Regions from separate parts of the Demetria terragena DSM 11295 genome, predicted to be linked through region 1. Evidence: predicted binding sites of a transcription regulator. Region 1 holds the regulator's gene; each other region holds the start of a gene.
What was found. The regulator HrcA, encoded in region 1, represses chaperone genes, less so after heat shock. The targets are predictions, from matches to a motif close to TTNGCACTCGNNNNNNNCGAGTGCNAA.

Region 1 (5,390 bases):
GCGCTCATTTTTGACCGAATCCATAGAGCCGCCAGACCCACACCATGCCTTTGCGTTGCTACCTTCGCGGCCACCACCAATCCACGAAGGCCAGGAGAGTTGCCATGAACCACCGTTCACGTCGAACTGCTGCGGCAGCATTCGCCGTTGCCGCCGCGGGCACGATGGCGCCGTTTGCGAGTGCCGCCGATGCCGCGCCGACCAGTGATGCGAAGCACGTATACGTCGTCGAGGTCGCCGGGGCTAGCCGTGCCGCCGTGTCCACTCGTTCGGCAGAGCGCGCTGAAGCGGTGCGGTCCACCTTCGAAGTGACCCCGCGACGGACCTTCCGGTCGGCGATGTCCGGGTTTAGTGCCTCCATGACTCCGCAGCAGGCGGCGGCGTTAGAGCAGCGAAGCGACGTGGTTCGGGTGGTGCGCAGCGACTTCCGCGCGAACGTCATTGGGACCCCGCCCAAGCGGGACAGCCAACGGAAGGCGGCTGCGGGCGCGACCTGGGGCCTGGACCGGATCGACCAGCGACAACTCCCCTTGAACTCCGCCTACTCCACGACCAGCAAGGGCGCTGGGGTGACCGCCTATGTCATCGACACCGGCGTCAACGCCGCGCACCCGGACTTCGGCGGTCGCGCCACGCAGAAGGTCAACTTCGCAGGGGATGGCCTCAACAAGGATTGCAACGGACATGGCACCCACGTCGGTGGCACAGTCGGTTCGACGACGTACGGCGTTGCGAAGGCAGCGAAGATCGTGGGCGTGAAGGCGTTCACCTGCGCCGGCGACACGTCGCTGGAGATCTTGCTCAGCAGTTTGGACTGGGTGACCGAGAATGCCCAGAAGCCCGCGGTGGTCAACACTTCCTGGCAGTTCGAAGACCCCGACGGTGTGCTGAAGGCGGCCACCGAGCGGATGAACGCCGCCGGCATCACCCACGCGACCGCGTCGGGAAACTCCGGCGGAGACAACTGCAGCACAGCTCCGCGACACAGCGAGCTGCCGATTGTCGTGGGGAACTCCACGAAGACCGACGACCGCAACGCGTTCTCCAGCACCGGAGCCTGCGTCGATGTGTACGCGCCGGGCACCGACATCACCAGCCTGGACTATGACGGTGCCGGTACCGCGCCCAGGACCGGTACCTCGATGGCATCGCCGCACGTGGCAGGGGTGGCGGCGCTTTACTTGGAGAAAAACCCGAACGCGACTCCAGCGCAGGTCAAGCAGTGGATCGAAGACACTGCCACCCCTGACGTAGTCAACGGCGGAGGCACCGGAGGCACCGTCAACCGGCTGTTGTTCACCGGCGGGCTCTAGTTCGACCTGAACTCGCACGTGCGGCGGCCGCCCTCGGCAACGGGGGCGGCCGCCGCACGTTTTCGCCGCACCCGGGAGCGTCGGTAGACTGGCACTCAGGCCTGACGAGTGCCAAACGAGTGCCAAGTGACAACCAAGGTTGGGTCGTGCTGACGAAGGGTGGTGACTGATGTCCGACGAGCGGAGGCTGCATGTCCTGCGCGCCATCGTGCAGGACTACGTCGCAACGTCTGAGCCGGTGGGGTCCAAGGCGCTCCTGGAGCGCCACCAACTCGGGGTGTCCGCGGCGACCGTTCGCAATGACATGGCCGCCCTCGAGGAGGACGGATATATCGCGGCGCCGCATACGTCCGCCGGTCGTATTCCGACGGACGCCGGCTACCGCTTGTTTGTCGATGAGATCAGCCGCATCAAACCGCTCAGCCGTAGCGAAAGAGTCGCCATTCAGCGGTTCTTGGACGCCTCAGTCGACTTAGATGATGTCGTCGACCGTACGGCCCAGTTGCTCGCATCGCTGACCAACCAGGTCGCTGTGATGCAGTACCCATCGCTCACCCGATCCACGGTGCGCCACGTCGAACTGGTGGCCTTGTCGGCGGACCGTCTGATGGTGGTGCTCATCCTGTCCAACGGCCGCATTGAGCAGCGCGTCATCGACGTAAGCCGGGACCACACGACCGATGACGGTCAAACGGTGATGGGCGACCTGCGCGCGCGAATCAATGCGCTCGCCAACGGTCAGACCCTTGTCGAGGCCGCAGCCAAACTCGTGCCTGTTCCTGAAGCGCTGGCCCCCGATGACCGCTCGACCGGGCAAGCCGTCGTCGCCTCGCTGACCGACATGCTCAAGGAGCAACGCGAGGAACGAGTAGTGCTGGCCGGCACGGCCAATCTGGCGCGGACTGACCACGACACCGCAAACCTCGGCCCAGTGCTTGATGCACTGGAGCAACACGTCGTCCTGCTTCGGTTGCTCGAATCACTCAATGTCGACCGTGACGACCACATCGCGGTCCGGATTGGTGCCGAGAATAGCCACGAAGGACTTCATCACTCATCCGTCGTCACCACGACCTACGGAGCCGGCGGCGTCGCCGGACTCGGAGTGCTCGGACCGACCCGGATGGACTACCCCTCAACCATGGCTGCGGTACGTGCCGTTGCCCGATATGTTTCGGAGATCCTCGACCAGTGAACGACTACTACGCGACGATCGGCGTCTCCCGTGAGGCAAGCGCGGAGGAGATCAAGCGGGCCTACCGAAAGCAGGCGCGCAAGCTTCACCCAGATGTCAACCCCAGCGAAGAAGCCGCCGAACAGTTCAAGGCGCTGTCGCAGGCCTATGAAGTGCTGTCCGACCCGCAGAAGCGCCAGCAGTACGACATGGGCGTGGACCCGTTCGGCGCCCGCGGTGGCGCTGGTCAGGGTCAGGGTTTCTCCTTCACCGACATCATGGACGCCTTCTTCGGCGGCGGCTCACCGACCGGCGGGCGCGGTCCGCGCAGCCGGGAGCAGCGTGGCCAAGATGCCCTGGTCCCGCTGGAGATCGACCTGCGGGACGCAGTCTTTGGCGGCGAGTCCGACCTGACCTTCGATACCGCAGTGACCTGTCAAGTCTGTTCCGGTGAGGGCTCCCGTCCGGGCACGGGCAAGCGCACCTGTGGTGTCTGCAATGGCGTGGGCCAGGTGCAAGAGATTCAAAACTCCTTCCTGGGCCAGGTACGCACGACGCGGCCCTGCGGATCATGCCGTGGATTCGGCGAAGTCATCACCGACCCGTGCTTCGACTGCTCGGGTGAGGGGCGCGTACGCGACCGCCGCACGATCTCGTTGAAGGTTCCGGCAGGAGTGGACACCGGCACCCGTATCCAGCTGGGCGGCGAGGGCGAGGCTGGCCCTGGTGGTGGCCCGAGCGGCGACCTTTATGTCGAGATCCACGTTCGCAAGCACTCGGTCTTCCAGCGCCAGGCTGATGACCTGCATTGCTCGGTCGAGGTACCCATGACTGCGGCGGCGCTCGGTACCACGCTTACTCTTGACACCTTTGACGGCGAGCGCGAACTAGAGATCAAGGCGGGCACCCAGCCCGGTGAGGTGCTGACCCTGCGCGGGCAGGGCGTGACACATCTGCGCTCCTCCGCGCGCGGTGACCTGCATGTTCACGCCAATGTGCGGACGCCGACCAAGGTCGACCATCAACAGGAAGAGTTGCTGCGCCAATTGGCCAAGGAGCGCGGTGAAGAAACTCCCGACGGGCGCCTCCAACCTGTGAACCAGGGCATCTTCGGGCGTCTGCGGGACGCTTTCGCCGGACGGTAACCGGTGTGACCGCGCCGCTTTTTCACACTGCACCGGACGCGCTCGCAGGGCTCGCGGTCGGCGCCCGGGTTCTGCTGGACGGTCCGGAAGGGCGACATGCCGCGGCGGTACGCCGCCTCACGGTCGGTGAACCCGCACTCTTGGCCGACGGGTCAGGACGCCTCGCGCACTGCACCGCGACCGAGGTGACCAAGGCGGAGGTCACCTTCGTGGTCGACGCGCTCACTCAACACCCAGTCGAACAGCCGCGCTTCGTCCTGGTGCAGGCTCTGGCCAAGGACGGACGGGACCTTCAGGCCATCGAATCGGCCACCGAGCTGGGCGTCGATGTGGTGGTGCCCTGGCAGGCGCAGCGATCCATCGTGCAGTGGCGCGAAGAGCGCGCCACCAAGGCGCACGCCAAGTGGGAGGGCACGGTTCGCGCCGCCGCAAAACAGTCCCGGCGGGCTCGAGTTCCGCAGGTCGCCGAATTGACCCGACGCACGGAACTACTGGCACGCGTCGCCGAGTCCGCGCTCACCCTGATCCTTCACGAGGACGCCGACACTTCCCTGGCGGGCATTGAACTCCCCGCCACGGGCGACGTGGTGGTCATCGTGGGGCCGGAGGGCGGGATCTCGCCCGAGGAGGTGGCGGACTTGCAGGCGGCAGGGGGCCATTGCGTGGGGCTCGGGCCGAACGTGCTGCGGGCCTCTACCGCTGGCCCGGCAGCGCTCGCCGTCCTCGCGTCGCGATCCCGTTGGTAAACGCGTTCGCACTGTCGCAGCACCTCCGTACACTGGACGGCGAGATGACAGACGACTCCCAAGGCGCAAGCGCCACCCACGTTCCTTCTACGCCTGCTGGCGGCGACCGTCGAACCTTCACGATTCCACCTGAAGTGCAGATGGTGACCCTGCTAGGCCCCCGCGACGAACTGCTGAGAACCATGGAGAGGGCACTTCCACGCGTTCAATTGCATGTGCGGGGCAATGAGTTCAGCGCCGAAGGCCCGGCCGCCGACCTCGCCATTCTCGATGATCTGATCGCCGAATTGCTCACCATCATCCAGGCCGGGCACCCACTTAATCGGGATGCGGTCGAGCGCTCGATCGGCATGCTTCAGGCCAGCACGCGCGAACGCCCTGCGGACGTCCTGACGACCAACATCATCAGTAGCCGCGGGCGAACCATCCGGCCAAAGACGTTGGGGCAGAAGCAATACATCGACTCGATTGATGGGCACACCATCGTGTTCGGTATCGGACCAGCCGGCACGGGCAAGACCTACCTCGCGATGGCGAAGGCGGTCGCCGCATTGCAGGCCAAGCAGGTCAATCGGATCATCCTGACGCGCCCGGCGGTCGAGGCCGGAGAGCGATTGGGATTCCTGCCCGGTTCACTCAACGACAAGATCGACCCCTATCTGCGCCCGCTGTATGACGCGCTGCACGACATGGTCGACCCCGACTCGATCCCGCGCCTCATGGCCTCCGGCACCGTGGAAGTGGCGCCGTTGGCGTTTATGCGAGGGCGTTCCCTCAATGATTCCTTTGTCATCCTCGACGAAGCGCAGAACACCTCGCCCGAGCAGATGAAGATGTTCCTCACCCGGCTCGGGTTCGGCTCGAAGATGGTCGTTACCGGTGATACCACCCAGGTCGATCTGCCGACCGGAACCACCTCAGGACTGCGGATCGTGCAGGACATCCTGGGCGATGTTGAGGACGTGCACTTCGCCCGGTTGAGCGCCCAGGATGTTGTCCGCCATCGATTGGT
Region 2 (5,390 bases), on a different contig from region 1:
ATGGTTTGCGGGACGACCAAGGTGTCGCCACCGGTCACGTCGAGGACGCCGAGAAGTTGGCTGGTTCCAGGGTCATGGATGGGCGTTGCCGCACAACTCCAGGAGCGCACCGATGACCGGAAATGCTCCTCGCGAGTGACCATCGCGTCCCGCCCCGTCGCGAGCGCTAAGCCTGGGGCGTTGGTTCCGGCCAGTCGCTCGTCCCAGTTGCTGCCCTCGACGAACCCGATGCGCTCGGCCTTGCGCAATTTGTCCGGGTGGCCGGAGATCCACAACAACGTGCCCTCGGCATCGGCGAGCGCCATGACCGCGCCGCAGTCACTGACTTCACGGCCCAGCACGTCGTCCAGGAGCGGAAAGACTCGGGCCAGGGGGTGCGCCTCCCGTTGACCGCGCAGGTCGGGGACGTCGATCGCGATCGGGGCCGCACGTTGGTCGACTTCGACACCGGCCGCGGCTGATCGCTCCCAGGACGCCGCGACTTCGGCTCGCATACGAGCGACTCCCTGGTCGTTGGTCATGTGTCCAGTACACACCGCGCACCCGGGTCTGGCCAGAGCCTACGAAAACACCGGCGCCCCGAGCGGAGGTTTCCGCTCGGGGCGCCGGTGGTGCTGTACGCGTGGGTCAGTGGCCGTGGCCGTGACCTGCTGCGTCAGGTTCTTCCTCGGGCCGGTCCACGACGAGTGCGTCGGTGGTCAGGACCATCGCGGCGATCGACGCCGCATTGCGCAACGCGGAGCGGGTCACCTTGACCGGGTCGATGATGCCGGCGCTGACCAGGTCGACGTACTCACCGGTGGCGGCGTTGAGGCCCTGGCCCACCGGCAGTTCGCGCACCTTGGAAACGGCGACGTAGCCCTGCAGGCCAGCGTTTTCGGCGATCCAGCGCAGCGGCTCGACAATCGCCTTGGAGACCAAGGTGACCGCGGTCGCCTCGTCGCCCTCAAGGGCAAGGTCATCGAGTGCGGCACCGGCATGCACCAGCGCCGAGCCACCGCCGGGGACGATGCCCTCTTCGATGGCCGCGCGGGTTGCCGAGATGGCGTCCTCGATGCGGTGCTTCTTTTCCTTGAGCTCGACCTCGGTGTGCGCGCCGACCTTGATCACGCAGACACCGCCAGCCAGCTTGGCCAGGCGCTCCTGCAGCTTCTCGCGGTCCCAGTCGGAGTCGGTCCGCTCGATCTCGGCCTTGAGCTCGTTGACTCGACCGTCGACGGCCGAGCTGTCGCCAGCACCGTCAATGATCGTGGTGTCGTCCTTGGTGGAGACCACACGCCGGGCCTGACCGAGCTGGTCCAGCTCGACCTGGTCAAGCTTGAGACCGATCTCCTCGGAGATGACCTGGCCACCGGTCAGGATCGCGATGTCAGCGAGCATGGCCTTGCGGCGGTCGCCGAACCCGGGAGCCTTGACGGCGCACACGTTGAACGTGCCGCGGATCTTGTTGACGACCAGCGTGGAGAGCGCCTCGCCCTCGACGTCCTCGGCGATGATGACCAGCGGCTTGCCGGTCTGTACGACCTTCTCCAACACCGGGAGCAGGTCGGCGATGGCCGAGATCTTGCCCTGGTTGATGAGGATGTAGGCGTCCTCAAGGACGGTCTCCATGCGCTCGGTGTCGGTCACGAAGTACTGCGACAGGTAGCCCTTGTCGAACTGCATGCCTTCGGTGAAGTCGAGCTCGGTCGCGGTCGTCGAGGACTCCTCGACGGTAATCACGCCGTCTTTGCCGACCTTGTCGAAGGCCTCGGCGATGGTGTCGCCGACGGTGGAGTCCTGCGCGGAGAGGGTCGCGACCTGCGCGATCTCGTCCTTGCCCTCAACCTCGCGGGCGTTTTCCAGCAGTCGGTCGTTGACTGCTTCGACGGCCTTGTCGATGCCGCGCTTGAGGGCCGCGGGTCCGGCGCCTGCCGCAACATTGCGCAGGCCTTCCTTGACCAGGGCCTGGGCCAGAACGGTCGCGGTGGTCGTACCGTCACCGGCGACGTCGTTGGTCTTGGTCGCGACCTCCTTGGCGAGCTGAGCGCCGAGGTTCTCGTAGGGGTCATCCAGCTCGACCTCGCGAGCGATGGTGACACCGTCGTTGGTGATCGTGGGGGCGCCCCACTTCTTGTCGATCACGACATTGCGACCCTTGGGGCCGAGTGTGACCTTGACCGTGTTGGCGAGGGCGTCAACGCCTCGCTCAAGGGACTTACGTGCGGAGTCGTTGAACTCCAGCTCCTTAGCCATGCACTTACCTTTCACTCCATGTTGGGGGCGCTGGCAACGCCAGCGCGGCAAAAAGACAACGCCCCGGACACCCGGGTGCCGTGATCAGATCAGGGCACGGGCGCCCAGGGCGCGTCATGAGAAAAACGTCTCAGCTGTGTTGTCAGCTCACCACAGCGAGCACGTCGCGAGCCGAGAGGATCAGCAGCTCTTCGCCGCTGTACTTGACCTCGGTGCCGCCGTACTTGCTGTAGATAACCCGGTCGCCAACCTGGACGTCGACCGGCACGCGCTGGCCGTTGTCGTCGATACGGCCCGGACCGACTGCCAGAACTTCGCCCTCCTGGGGCTTCTCCTTGGCGGTGTCCGGAATGACCAGACCGGACGCGGTCGTCTGCTCGGCCTCGACCGACTTCACGACGATGCGGTCCTCGAGCGGCTTGATGTTCACCGACACGGTGTGACCTTCCTTGTGAGTGTCCGACCCCGCTGGGGTCGATACGGATACGTCTTACTCGACGAGGGCAATGAGCCAACTCAACAGGTCTCGCCGTCGCGGGGGTCGAGACCGACCGTGCTGGCACTTGCCACTCCCGAGTGCCAGAACTGAATCTATGCGTGTGTTAGCACTCGGTCAACTCGAGTGCCAGAATTCTCCAGATTCGATCTTTGGGGGTCTCGACACGGCTCGCCCTGGGGGCTCGCCTGCTCGACCGGCGTTGGAGGGGGCTGCCTCGGGTCTCGACACGGCTCGCCCCTGGGGGCTCGCCTGCTCGACCGGCGTTGGAGGGGGCTCGCCTGCTCGACCGGCGTTGGTTAGGAGGTCCAGGCGCGCCAGAGTGCGGCGTACTCGCCGTCGTTGGCCATCAACTCATCGTGCGACCCGAGTTCGGCGATGTGCCCATCGATCATGACGGCGATCCGGTCGGCGTCGTGAGCCGTATGCAGCCGGTGGGCGATCGCGACGACAGTGCGTCCAGTCAGCAACGCATTCATCGAGCCTTCCAGGTGGCGTGCGGTCCGCGGATCAATGAGCGATGTTGCCTCGTCAAGGACGATGGTGTGCGGGTCGGCCAACACCAGTCGGGCGAGCGCGACCTGTTGCGCTTGGCCGGGGGTGAGGGCGAGGTGACCCGACCCGACGGTGGTATCAAGCTGTCCGGTGAGTTGCTCGACCCACGTGCGGGCACCGACCGCCGCGAGCGCGTCTCGAAGTTCAGCGTCGCTGGCGCTCTCCCGACCGAGGAGCAGGTTGTCTCGGATCGTGCCAATGAAAATGTGGTGTTCCTGAGTCACCAGGGCCACCTCGCGCCGCAGCTGGTCCAAGGGAAGTCGGGTCAGTTCGACCCCGCCGACCTGGACGTGCCCCGTGCGCGGGCCGTGGATTCCCGCAAGGAGCCGGCCGAGGGTCGACTTGCCGGACCCGCTGGGACCGACGATGGCGAGCCTTTCGCCGACACGTAGGTCGAGGTCAACATCGTGGAGCACATCGTGGTTTTCGCGGTACGCATAGCGCAGCGAGCGGCCGGTGAGCCGGGTGTCGGTCGGGCGCTCCGGCCCGACCTCACGGTCGGGCGGCACCGTCGAGATGCCCAACAGGCGAGCGGTTGAGGCGAGTCCGGTCTGGACTCGGTCGACCGTGTGGACCAGCGTCTCGAATGGCCCCCAGATCGCTCCCGCATACAAAAGGGCGGTGGTGATCTGGCCGATCGAGACCCATTCCTGGGCATAGGCGAACGCGCCAAAGGCCAGGACCAGTACGCGCGGGATGCTGAAGGCGAGATCCATCACGCCGAACAACAGATTGCGCAGGGTCAAGGTGTAGCGCTCAGCCTGGCTCGACACCGCGATGTCGGCGTCGGCCTGGGTGAGCCGGCGGTCGGTCAGGTTGAGGGCTTCGACGGTCCGGGCGCCGGACACGGTTTCGGTCAGCGTGGTGTTGATCTGCGCATACGTGCCCGCCTCGGTGAGATAACCAGCCGGGGCGCGCTCGAGGTAGCGCCGAATCTGGAACAGCGACAGGGCCATCGGGATGAGCGATGCGAGCGCCAGCACCCAGGAGTTGAGCAGCATTGCGATCAGGGTTAGGACGACGGTGACCGTGGCGTAGACCGACTCCGGTAGCGCCCAGGTCACCGACTCGCTCATCGTGCCTGCGTCTCGCGTGACGCGCGTGACCAGGTCGCCGGACGTCGCAGTCTCAACCCGCGACAGCGGCAGGTGAAGGATGTCGCGCATGATGCGCTCGCGAGCGCCCGCGAGCACGCCCTGTCCCAGGGCGGCCGCGGCTGACTTGGCGAGGAACGTGAACGCCGCTTGAGTCACCGCGACACCGAGGACGACCAGCGCCATCTCATCGGCGGCGGCGATGGCTGCCGCGGGCGTACCGCGATCAACCTCGGCGACTGCATCATCGACCAGCCGACCCAGCAGGAAGGGCACCAGCAGGCCAGCTGTCGCGGCGAGGAGGTTGGCGATGACCAGGATGGAACCCATGCCGCGGCGTTCGCCCAGCAGGTTCCACACGAAGCGCGTGACGGCGCGGGGCGTAGCCACCGGAAGCCCGCTCGTGCTGGTGCGCATCGACTCATGGAATTCCTGCGCCCGGGACTCGCGCAGGTGATGGCGGCGACGGAGAGCGCCTACCCGTTCCCGCCACGTGCCGTGACCGACCTCGGTCAGGGTGGTCGGTAGGGAGTCGATATCGGAGCCATCAGCGTTCGGCTTCCACGTGCGCGCCGACTCGGCGGCAAGGTGAGCTGGCAGCACGTCACTCAGGCGATCGTCACGGTGTTCGGTGGTGCTGGTCACGGGGTGCTCACCTCCTCTTCGGGCGTGGGGCTGTCGTCACGAATGACGCAGGCCCGGTAGTCCGGGTTGTGCTCGAGCAGGTCGCGGTGGGAGCCATGGGCCACGGCCTGCCCTTCCGCGAGCAACACGACGTCGTCGGCGTGATGGAGCATGAGCGGTGACGCGGTGACCACGATGGTCGTACGCCCCGCCCGGTGGCTTGCGAGTCGTTCAGCGATGCGTGCTTCGGTATGGGCGTCGACGGCCGAGGTGGGCTCGACCAAGACCAGCACCTCAGCTTCGGCAGTCAAGGCGCGGGCGAGGACAAGACGCTGGCGCTGGCCACCGGACAGCCCGCGCCCGCCCTCATCGATGCGCCCCGCCCA
Region 3 (5,390 bases), on a different contig from region 1:
TATTCACGATCCCAACGCTCCCTGCCTAGAGATCGCCGGTCATTACGGTCGCTGGCGACACGACCTGTCGCCCCGGCACGCAGAGATCCTGCTCATCCTCGCTGCGCACCGCGCCGGCCGGTCCGCCGCCGACCTTGCCGAGGATCTTTACGGCGACCGGACGCGAGTCGTCACGGTGCGCGCCGAAATGTCCCGCCTGCGCAAACAACTCTCCGGAGTTGTGCTCGGACGCCCATACCGCTTCGCGCCATCAGCCACGGTCGACATCCGAGGCCCTCAACGCGATGCACCAAAGGGCGGCATGGCCCCGATCGACTAGGGGAAAAATGCGGGTACGGCCGCAAGGACACCGGTCATTTTCCCCGAGTCGATGTGTGCGTCGAGGTGAGATCGCAGCGCATCGCGGGCCAGGTGTGCACCACGAAGCCCGCACGCTCGTACATCGGCTGTCCCTCGCCCGTTGCGAAGAGTTCGGCGCGCTCGGCACCGGACTTCTCCCGCACCCAGCGCATCAACTCGGTGAACGCCGCCGCCCCGTGGCCGCGACAACCTCGCTATCGACCTCGACCACCACGATGTGTACGTCCTCGCTGCGTCGGTCGAACCATGTCGCGGCGGACTCCTGCCAAACCGGGTCATCGACCTCGTCGACGCCCATCGCGCGAAACATGCTGGCACGCAAGGAAACCCACGCGCTACGGTCGGCACCGTTCGCATCGCGGACGATTCGGTCACTCATCCGCAGTGGGCGGGGTAGACATCAGCGACGACGTTCCGCAACGAGCGCTCGAACCACCGACATGTCATACGCAGCATCCTAAAGCCGACCCCGATGACGCTTGTTCGATCACGCGAAAGGGCGGCTTCCCCTCGAGGAAACCGCCCTTTCGGCGTGTACGAAGCGGGCTAGGTCAGAAACCCATACCGCCCATGTCGCCCATGCCACCGCTTGGGTCGCCGCCACCAGCCGGAGCCTTCTCCGGCTTGTCGGCGATGACTGCCTCGGTGGTCAGGAACAGCGCAGCGATCGAGCCTGCGTTGTGCAGCGCCGACCGGGTCACCTTGGTCGGGTCCGGGATGCCCATGGCGAGCATGTCGCCGTATTCACCCGTGGCCGCGTTAAGGCCTTCGCCAACCGGCATACCGAGGACCTTGTCGGCGATGACGCCCGGCTCAAGACCTGCGTTAGCGGCAATCTGCTTCAACGGAGCGGAGGTCGCGAAGCGCACGATGTCCGCACCGGTCTGCTCGTCGCCCGTGAGGTCGGAGGTGTCCAGAGCCTTGCCACCAACCTGCAGCAGCGCGACGCCACCACCGGCGAGCACACCTTCTTCGACGGAGGCCTTGGCCGCGCGTACCGCGTCTTCGATGCGGTGCTTGCGCTCCTTGAGTTCAACCTCGGTCGCTGCGCCGACGCGGATCACCGCGACGCCACCGGCCAACTTGGCGAGACGCTCCTGGAGCTTCTCGCGGTCGTAGTCGGAGTCGCTGTTCTCGATCTCGGCACGGATCTGGTTGACCCGACCAGCGATCTGGTCAGCGTCGCCAGCACCCTCAACGATGGTGGTCTCGTCCTTGGTGACCACGACACGACGAGCGGTTCCGAGCATGTCGAGCTCGGCCGTTTCCAGCTTGAGGCCAACCTCCTCGGAGATGACCTGACCGCCGGTGAGGACAGCCATGTCGGCCAGCATCGCCTTGCGGCGGTCGCCGAAGCCTGGAGCCTTCACGGCAACAGACTTGAAGGTGCCACGGATCTTGTTGACGACCAGGGTCGAAAGAGCCTCGCCCTCCACGTCCTCAGCAATGATCACCAGCGGCTTGCTCGACTGCATGACCTTCTCCAGCAACGGGAGCAGGTCCTTGATGTTCGAGATCTTGGAGTTGAGCACCAGGATGTACGGGTCATCCAGAACCGTTTCCATGCGCTCGGTGTCGGTGACGAAGTAGGCGGAGATGTAGCCCTTGTCGAAGCGCATACCCTCGGTGAGCTCAAGCTCCAGACCGAAGGTGTTGCTCTCCTCGACGGTGATGACACCTTCCTTGCCGACCTTGTCCATCGACTCGGCGATCAGGTTGCCGACGTTTTCGTCGCCACCAGCGGAGATAGCCGCCACATTGGCGATCTGCTCCTTGGTGTCGACCTCCTTGGAGGCCGCCAACAGCGCGTCCGAAATCTGGTTGACCGCGTGCTCGATGCCGCGCTTCAGCGCCATCGGGTTCGCGCCAGCAACCACGTTGCGCAGGCCCTCGCGGACCATGGCCTGGGCCAGAACGGTCGCGGTGGTCGTACCGTCACCGGCGACGTCGTCGGTCTTCTTCGCGACCTCCTTGACCAGCTCGGCGCCGATCTTCTCGTAGGGGTCCTCGAGCTCGATCTCCTTGGCGATGCTGACACCGTCGTTGGTGATCGTGGGTGCACCCCACTTCTTCTCGAGCACGACATTGCGGCCCTTGGGGCCAAGCGTCACCTTGACGGCGTCGGCCAGGGTGTTCATACCCCGTTCGAGACCGCGGCGCGCCTCTTCGTCGAATGCAATGGTCTTTGCCATTTGCGGTGGTTCCCTCCACACGTCAAGCGAAGCGGCCGCGTGTCGCCCGCGACGGACGAGACATCCAGTACGGGCTCACGTCACCCGCCCGAAAGTCCCTCGACTCACGGCCTTGTCTAGCAATCTTTCTATCACTCTCACCTAGAGAGTGCTAACCCCATCATGGAGATTCGGGCGCCCGAGCGCAACACGGGAGGCCCAGGTGGCGCGGCCGTTGCCCGGCGGTTCAGGCGAGGAGGGACTTCAGCTCTTCCACCTGGGCCACTCGGGTTGCGGCGTCGGGCGCGACGGGGTTGACCGCAAGCGTCGAGACTCCGGCTTCGGCATAGGCGCGCAGTCGGTCGCGAATGAAGCTCTCGTCACCGATGAGGTTGGTGTGGCGAACCAACTCTTCGGGGACAGCAGCCGCAGCCTCGTCCTTGCGGCCGGCCAGGTAAAGATCCTGAATGGTCGCAGCCTCGTCGCCGAAGCCGTAGCGCTCGGCGAGGGTGAAGTAGAAGTTCTTTCCGCGAGCACCCATGCCACCGATATAGAGCGCCAAGGTGGCCCGCGGCCCGGCGAGCGCGTGCTCGACATCGTCGCCGATCGCCAACGTCGCTCCGACACAGACATCGAGTGACCCGAGGCTTGGGTCACGCTTCGCCAAGCCTGCGGCCAGAGCATCACCCCAGACCCGCTCGGCCTTCTCGGGGTAATAAAAGATCGGCTCCCACGCCTCGGCGATCTCAGCGGTCATCTCAACGTTCTTCGGGCCCAGCGCCGCGATCAGCACCGGGATCCGGTCCCGCACCGGATGGTTGATCAGCTTCAGCGGTTTGCCCAGGCCAGTGCCTTGGTCCGGTGGCAGCGGAATCTGGTACTTCTTCCCTTGGTGCTCGACCTTCTCGCGGCGCCACACTTGGCGGCAGATGTCGACGATCTCGCGGGTCCGGGCCAGGGGCGCGTCGTACGGCACACCGTGAAATCCCTCGATGACCTGCGGGCCCGAGGCCCCCAAGCCCAACAGGAATCGACCACCCGAGACGTAGTCCAGGCCGGCGGCCGTCATTGCCGTCAGGGTCGGCGTCCTGGTGTAGATCTGCAGGATGCCGGAGGCGATCTGGATGCTCTCCGTGCGGGCCGCAAGAAAGCCGAGTTGGCTGACGGCGTCGAAGGAGTACGCCTCCGGGACGAAGATGACATCGAGGCCGGCGCGCTCCAGCGCACCCACCTCCTCAACGGCCTCACTGAAGCCGCCTGAGTAGTTCAAGGGCATTCCTAGTCGCACCTGGTGCCTCCGCTTCGCATATGGGCTGTCCAGGACATTCTGCGCGATCGGTCGGCGCGTGTGCGCGAATGACCCCAGTCCGCCGATCTGGCCATCACTATCCACACATACCTGCGTTGCCAAACTTCCACTTTGTACACAGTTAAAGGTCGACAATTCGTTCAAATCGCGAGATCTTGCACGACCAGCCACACCTAGCCCTCTGAATTGTGTACGTTCCTGCCAACCTGGTGAGGTCCGTACGGGCCTCACCAGGACCACCCACCACGGAGGAGGCGCGATGCCCTCAAGGCCCTCACCCATCTTGCGTGAGCCCATCCGCAACCCACGCCTGTGGATCGTGCTCGGACTCGCGATCGTCGTCGGCATCCCGGGCTATTGGCCGACCGACGGTATTGAACCGGTCGTCCTCGGACTTCCCTTGTGGTTCTGGATAGCCGTTCTGGCATCGATCGCCTTCGCGGCCACCCTCAGTTACGCCTGCTTGCGGCTGTGGAATCTCGCCGAGCCTGCGGAGGAGTCCGCTCAGGCAGCCGAGCCGGAAGGGCACCCCTAATGGACAACCTCGTCTTCGCTGGCGGCAGCGGCGTGGCCGTCCTGGTGCTGTACGCCGTTCTCATGCTCGTCATCGGCTGGCTCGCCGGGCGCAAGCACGTGGAGCGAACCAACCAGAGTTACTACCTCGCAGGCAACGGCCTCGGCCTGGTCACGCTGTTCTTCACGCTCTACGCGACGCAGTACAGCGGGAACACCATCATCGGCTATGCCCCGAACGCCTACCGGATGGGATTTGCCTGGTGGCAGTCGGTGCCGTTCATGATGGCGGTGATCGGGGCGTACTTGATCTACGCGCCGCGGCTGTATGTCGTGGCTCGCAAAGAGCAGTTCGTCACCCCGGCCGACTGGCTGCGCCACCGGTTCCACTCCAATGCTGTCGTCCTGGTGGCGGTGGGATTGATGTTGTGGGGGCTGGCGAACTATCTCCTGGAGCAGTTCGTCGCGATGGGCCACGCCATCTCCGGGCTGACTGGTAACACCGTGCCCTACGAGGTCGGTGTTTTGGTCTTCGTCATCGTGATGCTGATCTACTCCTGGTCCGGTGGCATGCGAGCGGTCGCGGTGACCGACGCGGTGCAAGGTGTGATGCTCCTGCTGGGCATCGCCGCGATGCTCGTCGGCGTGCTCTACCTGACCGGCAGCAACCTCAGCGATGTGACGTCGCACCTGCAGGAGACCGACCCGGCGAAGATCGGCGCGCCCGACCTGGAGACCTCCCTCAACTGGTTCTCACTCGTGGTTGTTGTCGGGTTTGGCGCCGCGATGTACCCGCACGCCATCCAACGGATCTACGCCGCGAAGAGCGAACGCACCCTCAAGCGCAGCCTCGCGGCCATGTCGTGGATGCCGCTGGTGACCACCGGGGTCATCTTCGTGGTCGGCATCCTCGGCCTGCAGTTGGTGCCCGGGCTCTCGGAGAAGAAGTCAGAACAGTTGGTCGGGATCCTGGCCAACAGAGTCGCCGACATCAACACGTTCTTCTTCGTGCTCATGGTCCTGTTCTTTGGAGGCAT

Region 2: groES (co-chaperone GroES) is a predicted target of HrcA. The motif match lies at 2,838-2,864, and genes of this name have one in related genera.
Region 3: groL (chaperonin GroEL) is a predicted target of HrcA. The motif match lies at 2,681-2,707, and genes of this name have one in related genera.

Annotation. Positions count from the first base shown of each region.
Region 1 covers NZ_AQXW01000002.1:48,277-53,666, forward strand. The annotation lists gene F562_RS0101090 (S8 family peptidase) at 105-1,313, shown strand; gene hrcA (heat-inducible transcriptional repressor HrcA) at 1,483-2,508, shown strand; gene dnaJ (molecular chaperone DnaJ) at 2,505-3,632, shown strand; gene F562_RS0101105 (16S rRNA (uracil(1498)-N(3))-methyltransferase) at 3,638-4,378, shown strand; gene F562_RS17615 (PhoH family protein) at 4,423-5,390, shown strand, end outside.
Region 2 covers NZ_AQXW01000001.1:123,154-128,543, reverse strand. The annotation lists gene F562_RS0100585 (GAF domain-containing protein) at 1-521, opposite strand, end outside; gene groL (chaperonin GroEL) at 628-2,235, opposite strand; gene groES (co-chaperone GroES) at 2,378-2,671, opposite strand; gene F562_RS0100570 (ABC transporter transmembrane domain-containing protein) at 3,031-5,025, opposite strand; gene F562_RS0100565 (ABC transporter transmembrane domain-containing protein) at 5,022-5,390, opposite strand, start outside.
Region 3 covers NZ_AQXW01000004.1:2,602,270-2,607,659, reverse strand. The annotation lists gene F562_RS0116850 (helix-turn-helix domain-containing protein) at 1-319, shown strand, start outside; gene F562_RS0116840 (hypothetical protein) at 512-739, opposite strand; gene groL (chaperonin GroEL) at 912-2,552, opposite strand; gene F562_RS0116830 (LLM class F420-dependent oxidoreductase) at 2,779-3,807, opposite strand; gene F562_RS0116825 (hypothetical protein) at 4,100-4,375, shown strand; gene F562_RS0116820 (sodium:solute symporter family protein) at 4,375-5,390, shown strand, end outside.